Regions from separate parts of the Vibrio owensii genome, predicted to be linked through region 2. Evidence: riboswitches for the same ligand, from Rfam matches in the RefSeq annotation. Region 2 holds a riboswitch; the other holds the start of a gene.
What was found. Region 2 has a riboswitch for cyclic di-GMP ahead of A9237_RS03320 (calcium-binding protein). Riboswitches for the same ligand answer to the same signal wherever they lie in the genome.
Positions count from the first base shown of each region.

Region 1: another riboswitch for cyclic di-GMP. It lies ahead of A9237_RS25615 (hypothetical protein); the one in region 2 lies ahead of A9237_RS03320 (calcium-binding protein).

Region 1 is NZ_CP019960.1:2,047,908-2,052,223, forward strand. Features, by position in the region: gene A9237_RS25605 (PKD domain-containing protein) at 1-845, shown strand, start outside; gene A9237_RS25610 (aldo/keto reductase) at 1,006-1,971, opposite strand; cyclic di-GMP riboswitch class I at 2,381-2,476, shown strand; gene A9237_RS25615 (hypothetical protein) at 2,492-3,091, shown strand; gene A9237_RS25620 (hypothetical protein) at 3,175-3,477, opposite strand; gene A9237_RS25625 (NAD(P)H-dependent oxidoreductase) at 3,528-4,196, opposite strand; gene A9237_RS25630 (ankyrin repeat domain-containing protein) at 4,196-4,316, opposite strand, start outside.
Region 2 is NZ_CP019959.1:765,166-769,481, forward strand. Features, by position in the region: gene A9237_RS03315 (HlyD family type I secretion periplasmic adaptor subunit) at 1-781, shown strand, start outside; cyclic di-GMP riboswitch class I at 841-922, shown strand; gene A9237_RS03320 (calcium-binding protein) at 953-3,808, shown strand; gene A9237_RS03325 (ABC transporter permease) at 3,890-4,316, opposite strand, start outside.

The sequences.
Region 1 (4,316 bases), on a different replicon from region 2:
TTGAACATGAAGCGTCTGGCGGTTCTTACTTTATGGGTGATGCACGCATCGGAACGGACATCAACAACGTACGTACTGGCCTACTCGACAAACAGCTCAATCCAACCACGTACAACGGTGCGAGTAACGTTCGAGAATTGCTAGAAAAAGACGCGGGCTACGACTGGTCTCATGTCGCGATGCAAGATCTACCGAAGAGCAACGTGTTTGCCTTGTTATGGGGTGGTGGCTCAACTACGGCGGTCGTTACCATGGGCTCAAACGGCACGGACAACGGCTGGCTAGACAACAAAGTCGACGCTTACGCGCAAAATCCAACGTGTTTGGTTGGCAACGATTGTGACGGCTCAATTTGGGGCGGTGACGGCGGCGATAAGCCACCAGTCGACAATAATCCACCAAGCGTTTCACTGTCTCCGAACTATCAGGTAAACAGTGGCGAAAGCGTAACCATCACCGCTAACGCTTCTGATCCAGATGGCGATGTGATTAGCTATAAATGGAGTGTCCCTTCTGACCTGACAGTTGTCGGCGACACCAATAGCGACACGTTAGTGGTAACGGCTCCGGTCACAGACCCAGACCTCACCTTCACGATTTCATTGCAGGTTTCTGATGGCGAGCTAAATGCCTCAGATTCAACTTCATTGAAAGTCGTTGGTGATAACAGCGGTGGCGGTGATGGCATTTGTGCCGACATCCCAGAGTTCGAACAAAGACAGTACCAACCGGGCGAACAAGTGACCTACCAAGGCAGCTTGTATGAAGCCGACCGTTGGACAGACTCGACACTGACCCCGGCTGACTCATACTCAGGCTGGACGTTGATTGATAGCTGTTCGTAACCGTCTGATTAATTGGCGTTAACCATCCAAATTCATAACATTTGATACCGTCTTGATAGGCGGTATCTTTTTTTGTTTTAACGACACCATTCTTTAGGAATCAAAAAGCCCATCACTCGTTCAACAAGTGATGGGATAAATGCGGGACACAGTAAAAGACTTAAACCAGTGTCGCGCCTTTGAAAGCGCCAATCGGAGCAATTTCATCAAGCTTCGCAAGGGTTTCTTGGCTCAAAGTGACGTTTAGAGCACCCAAGTTTTCATCAATGCGAGAGGTTTTACGACTACCCGGAATTGGGATGATGTTATCGCCTTGCGCGACCAACCATGCCAAAGCAAGTTGTGCTGGAGTGATGTCATACTCAGCAGCAATATTCTTGATCTCTTCTAAGCGCGCTAAATTGCTTGTGAAGTTTTCGCCCTGCATTTTTGGGTTGTTGTTGCGAAAATCATTTTCGTCCAACTCTTTAACCTGACCAGTCAGAAAACCAGCACCAAGTGGCGACCAACAAACCAGTGCTGCACCGATTTGGTTTACCGCAGGTAGGATGTCCGTTTCCGCTTCACGACGGAACAGTGAGTATTCGTATTGCACCGCCGAGATTGGGTGGATTTCATTAGCGCGCAACACTTGCTCCGCTGTAACGTTAGACAGACCAATCGCTTTTACTTTCCCCGCTTTCACTGCATCTGCCATTGCAGCGACCGTTTCTTCAAGCGGAATTTGTGGATCTAGGTAGTGTGCATAAAGTAGGTCGATTTGTTCCACACCCAAACGCTCTAGACTGTTATCAATCGCACGAGCAACATACTCTTTAGTGCCATTGATGGTTAAAGGGAATCCCCAGCCAGTATCTAGCGTGCTACCTACTTGGTCTTCTTCAAACACGATGCCAAATTTAGTCGCAATAAACGCTTTTTGATTGGTTTGCGCGATGGCTTTTTTGATCAAATCTTCGTTGTGCCCTGCACCGTAAGCGTCAGCTGTGTCGATCATCATGCCTTGTTCAATAGCATGAACCAGAGTTTGCACCGCCACTGCGTCATCACTCTCACCGTAATAGCCCTCAAGACCCATTGCGCCGTAACCGATTTGTTTGATTGCTGCAAAGTTGCTATTTGACATGATTCTTCTCCAATTCTCTTGCTGCTGACCTCAGCAACAAAACGCGATTTGTGTGTGTTTCGAGTCACCTCGATTGCTTGGTAATAAGATTAGCAACGCATGGAGAAGGAGGATTGAAGATTGTTGCCTGAAGATTTGTACTTTATTGCTAACTGCCTGAAATGGTGTCAGAGCGAGAGCAAGTTTAAGCTCAAAAACACGTTAAAACTTCTTCGTCAGTATAATTTTAACATTTTTATTAATAGTTATATCACATTGATTTTTAACATTTAAAATACCCATACATAGCGTGAGCAAGCACCCAAAACAAACAGTATGCATACTCCATAAAAGCGATATTTCAGTCCATTTCATTGCGCATACATTAATTAATCCTAAAGTAGTAGATGCGATATGACACACATATCAATAACTTCATTGCCAAACTCATCGTGAGGTGAGGACGGAAAGCCACGGGTCTTATCTGTTCAAGATAAAAAGGAATTAAGACAGCCGGGTTGCGGAACTTGGAATCCGAAAAATGAAAAATTCAATCACTACAATCGTCATTTCATCACTCTTCCTATCGACAAATGCCTTCGCACTTCAAGGCAAAAATTTTGACTCCATCCACGACGCAAACAACGCTGCAGGTGCTCGTGTGGGCTGGGATGTCGAATCTGATGGCGGCTTGGTTTTAAAAGGCGATAACAACATGGAATCGACCTTAACCGTTTCAAATACTCGTGACGCTGGCGGAGCGAAAGCCCCCGTTTTAAAAGTACAAGGCAGAAACGAGAAAAGAGCACTCAACGAAGCACTTCCAATACTCAGCGTTGAGAGCATCGAAAACCAAGCTGGTATTGAACTGACGCGCGGTTCAATGAAGCGCGATGCAAAACTGGGTTGGTCGATCATCTATGACGGCAAAGATAAAAGTGACCTGATTCTACGAGAAGTACGCGGTAGCGGTAACTGGATTGTCACTTCTTTCTACAAGCTTGAAAGCAAAATGCTGCAAGATTTTGAAGGCAGCCAATTTATGGCTCAAGTGTTTGTTCCATACTGCCCAACAGACAAATATGGAAATGTAACAGTGACACCAAGAACAAAAGAGAAGTTAGCGACTTGTCCTGAGTAATCTAGCCCTTCTATAGCAGAGCACTAAAACTCAAACTACCTCAATAACAACAAAGGGTGACTTTCATGTCACCCTTTCTCTTCTTAGATACACAACATACTGCGAATGATTCGGTGTGCTTCTGCTAAATCGTCAAGACTGCCAGATGCGATCACTTCTAATGGCTTTCTGCCTTCAAAGAACACGCTTTTGCTTGCGCTGTTCATAAAGGTTTTGCGCGCTTCTGGTTGACGAAAAAGTAGCTGCAAACACTCTTCAATTGCCAAGATATGCTGCTCACGTTGCAGCGCTTCTTGTTCGTCCATATCGCTTGGTAAAATCTTGGAGATTTGGTTCTTATTCGCACCCCACATGACCAGGGTTTGATGTGTTTTTTCTGAGTTCATAGTGGACTCCAAACTAAGTTGAAAAAGCCGACTTCCGTGTGCAGAAGGAATTAGTACTGACCAATTTTAATCGAAGGTTCTTCAAAGATAGACGTCAGTCGCTGCGCATAATTTTCTAACTCAGCTTTGCGTTCGTCTTCCGTTTTTCTTGCTGGGCCAAATACCTTATGCGGCTCAAGCACAGAGAAGCCATTGAACTCAAACACACCGCGATGAACTGGACGAAGAATCGCATCTAAATCACCATTCCACCCGTCTTTAACATACAGCTCTTCTGGGCCCCCCATGGTGACACTGACCATGGCTTTTTTGCCTTTGTAAACGCCATTTTCATAGAAGCGACCGGAGCCATAGGTGCGCCCCATTGCAAACACACGATCCACCCAACCTTTGAGCATCGCTGGCATCCCAAACCACCAAAGTGGGAATTGGAAGATCACCAGATCACACCATTCGAGCTTTTGAATTTCAGCCTCAATCTCGGGGGCGAAGCCATCATTATCGGTCGCGTACATCTCTTCTAACTGTTGCTTGAAGAACTCCGGATCGTTGGTCGTCGTGAAGTTATGGCGACCCGAAACAGGATCAAAGTTCATCGCATGTAAGTCCGATGTTTTGACCTTATGCCCTGCGCCTTCTAACACTTCAATTGCCGTTTGGAACATTGCGCCGTTAAAGCTCTTCGGTTCTGGGTGCCAATAAACAACAAGTACATTCATTATTTGTTCTCCAATAATTCAACAATCTCGGCGTAGTGGTATTCTTTCGCGAGCTCGAGTGGTGTTTTGCCGTCAAAGCCTTTTAATGCCAACTCTGCTCCAGCTTCAATAAGGGCTTTC
Region 2 (4,316 bases):
AAAACGCTACCAAGCAGGAAAAGAGAGTATTCGTTATCTTTCTGAACAAGTTGCCATGCACAAAAAGCTGCTGACATCGGGCAACACATCTAAGTCTCGGTACTTAGATTTACAACGCGAACATTCTCAATTAGAAGGCCAAATTGCTGATCTTAGCGCTCAGATAGGTCGAGCCAAAGGCTTTGTTGCCGAGGCAAAAATGGAGCTCGCAAACGCAGATTTTAACTACGCGAAGACACTCGGTGAAGAAGTTCAAGAACTTGAACGTAAACTAAACGAGACTCGAGAAGCGATGGTGAATGCGAGTGATGTCTTAGAACGTGTCGAGATCAGAGCGCCCCAAGGTGGTGTCGTTGTTGGACTTAATGTTGTGGGTGAGCATGCGATTATCGCCCCTGGCGACACATTAATGGAAATCGTACCCCAAGAAGATGAGCTTATTGTGGAAGCGCTTGTAAAACCAGAAGATATCGAGGTTCTTCATATCGGACAGGCAACACAAGTACGACTTACGGCCTTTAGTTTTAGGAAAACACCGCCAATTGAGGGGAAGTTGATTCACGTTTCTGCCGACCGCATTAGCGATCAAGCAACAGGATCCTCCGCTTATCTAGCGCGAGTGTCACTCGATGCCAACATGTTAAATCAACTCGGAGAGTCGGTCTCTTTATACCCCGGAATGCCCGCAGAGGTCATGATCCTGATAGAAGATCAAACCCCGTTGGACTATTTGCTCAACCCTCTCGCCGTCGCTTCATATAAAGCGATGCGAGAGATGTAAGACTTATTCAAAAAATCATAATCCCTCGACGTTACTGGCTAATTAACTGATAAACAAAAGGATGATAAAGCCAAACCCACTGCGAGGTGGGGACGGAAAGCTACAGATCTCAAATGGCATTGAGATGGCTGAGCTGCCTCTATGTATCTTGCGATATATGAGGACAAAGCAATGGCGGAAGAAGTTTCTGTAACAGACACCAATGCAAAAGTTGGCAATCTAGTAGACGGGCCAACTCAAGATGGAGTGTCAAGGGATGTAGATAATCACCTTGAAGACAATTCAGGCGCAGATCTAGAAGTTCGCGCTGGTAAAGGTGACGATATCGTTAAGACAGGCGATGGTGATGATTTTATTGCCGGAGGTCGAGGATCTGAAGCAATTAAATCCGGAGACGGTAACGATGTTATCGAATCATGGAACCACAGTATTGATGCAAAAGACGAAGCTGGCGTAAATCCCAACATCGACTTAGCTCGTGATAAAGACGTAGAGCATGTGGGGTGTGTCGATGACATCATTGTTGCTGGCTCTGGCAACGACTATGTCGAAGGCGGTGGTAACAACGACATTATTTATGGTGATCGTCGAGCTAAAACGGATGACAATAACTTACTAGCCAATGGTGATTTTGATGATAGCGTAGGCGATACTCCTGTTGTCGATCATGGCGGCTGGCAAACCTACTCTAGTTATGGTGGATGGGAAGCAACCGAAGGTTTAATCGAAATCCAAAACGATGGCGGTTATGGGTCTAACAAAGATCCAGCAAGAGAAAACGTATTAGAACTTGATTCTCATAAAGATGGCGATAATACCGTAACCAACTCAACCGTCAGTCAAACCTTCACGGTTGATACCGCAGGCACATTCAAACTCTCATTTGATCACACCAACCGCACCTCTAATGCAGACACAAACGGTCTGAAGGTTCTCATTGATGGCGAAGTTGTCGGAACATACAACAACTATGGCTGGGAAACGGTCAATCTAGATCTAGATCTAGGCGCTGGCGAACATACCATTTCATTTATGGCCGATGGTAACGAAGATTCGCTTGGTTCCCTACTCGATAATGTCGCTCTTCACCAATACCAAGCTAACGATGTATTGATTGGTGATGGCACTCCTAGAGACGGAGACAATATCGATGAAAGCTCGAAACCCGGTGATGACTTAATCCGAGGTAACAAAGGCGCAGACGTACTCATTGGTGACAATTTTGATGCCCTTTCTTTCAATGAGCAGTCTGGTAAGTTTGAGTTAGATTTAGACTCCGCTGAGGCACCAGAGGGTGACGGTTTGGGTCTTGATAACGCGACAGCTTACAATCCTGATGGTTCAGAGGGCATGCTTGTCACCAAAGGAGCAGCGAACGGTGAAACCGGATACGGTGTAAAAGGCAACTCGGAAAGCGGTGTTAACTCACAGATCGGCTACTCGTACATCGACAGTGACGGTGCTGGACCAGACACAATAGGGTCAGAGATTCTGTCTGTATGTCTAGAAGAACATACAATGGCAGCCAAAGTGGGCATTTCGAATCTCTACCTCGATGAAGGTAATGATGGCGTTGATGAAACTGGTCATTGGGCAGCTTACCGAGAAGGTATTCTTGTCGCTGAAGGAGACTTCACGGCTGCTGATTTGAAAGATGGCAACAACCACAGCGGCTACTTAGAAATAACACCTGAAGACACGGGCTTCAAAGCTTTTGATGAAATTCAGTTTTCTGCTGTTGGACCTGAATTTGACAAAGGCAATGGGCAGGACGCGAGTGATTTCTTTGTTACATCGGTAGAAGCGGTTGGTCTCACTGGTGATGGTACAGATAAGTTACACGGTGGACGCGGTGATGATGTTCTACTTGGTGGTGATAACCAAGAAACCTTGCCTACGCCAGAAAACGGCATGTATGACATCAGCGAGTTTAATGGCACTTTTGATGTCGAACTCATAGGATCAGACGCTGGATTCAACAATTCTCTTGGGTTCTATACTGCAGATTCCAATGGGGATGTAGTAAATGTAGGCATCTTGTGGTCTGACGTTAAGAACGTCGAAAGCTCATCGACGTCTATTTCAAAAGAAATGATGGGCGGCGAAGCCTGTAAGTTGGGCTTCTTCATTGTTCCAGACGGTGCAGATAAAGGTATTGTTGATGGCGTTGTCGAACTAACTGACTTCGATCTAAATCTACAGACTCTTAATGAAGTAGCGTTCGAACTGGGTCTACCGATTCATGCGCAAGTATCTCCGAACGGTGAAGGAACATCCTTGTTCCAATGGAACGACAATACTGACTTATCAGGTAATGACAACGACTTTAATGATGTTGAGCATAATGTCACGACAGTTGCGGAACCGGAACTACTGAAAGGTGGCCGAGGTGACGACTGGCTAGATGGCGGTGCAGGTGTCGATGTACTTAAAGGCGGCAAAGGCGATGACGTGATCATTGGCGGTAGTGGTGCTGACGAAGTTCGTGGTGGCAAAGGCAACGATACTATTGCTTACGATGCGGACGATACGTTAATCCGAGGTGGTAAAGGATTCGACGTTCTTGTCGCCAACGATAAAGATGGCCCTATCGATATCGATATGTCGAAAGGTCAAGATGCAGACAACATCAAAGGTATTGAAGCGGTAATAGGTACTAGTAGTGACGAAGACTCTGTTACCTTGACCCTTGGCAAGGCGTACCACCAAGGTGGAGCTAGCGATAACACCAAGAGTAAAGACGATGGCCAATCAGAATTCTTTGCACTTGGTGTAGAAGATATCAAGCTCGATGAAAGCAATGGTTGGAGCCTAGAAAGCGATACTCAAGGCGATCCCGATGATGGTGTTACTATGACGGTGGCGGACCTTATGGCGTCATCAGATTACAAGCTAGACCAAGGCATGATTGATTCCTTAGGCCTATCAGGCTCAGATGTATTAACAGCCTACACCTTTACCAAAGGTGGTAAAGAAGTCGTCATTTATACCGACGCAGCCTTTGACGGTGATTTCCAATTTGTATAGGTAAACTCACTCGCCCTTCATCTACCTAAAAAGAGCGCCAATTGGCGCTCTTTCTTTACGTATCCGAACAATAGGCATGTACTAGCTCAATGGTCTTAGATACGCCAAGAAACGTTTCTCGGCAATTTTAAAGCACCAAAGAATAATAAATGTCAACGCCATATAGAACAGGCCTGCCGTCAAGAAGGACTCAAACGGAGCGTAGTATCTTGAGTTCACCAATCGTGCGGCACCAGTTAGGTCCATGATGGTGATGATACCTGCAACCGCACTGCCGTGAAGCATAAAGATGACTTCGTTCGAATAAGCAGGTAACGCTCTGCGAAGCGCACTTGGCAAGATGATACGACGGTAAGTCATAAACTTGCTCATGCCGTATGCTTTTGCGGCTTCTACTTCGCCCTTTGGCAAACCATTGATCGCACCACGAATGATTTCCGCCGTGTAAGCCGAAGTGTTAAGAACGAAAGCCACCAAGGCACAGAACCAAGCATGCTCCCAAAGCGTG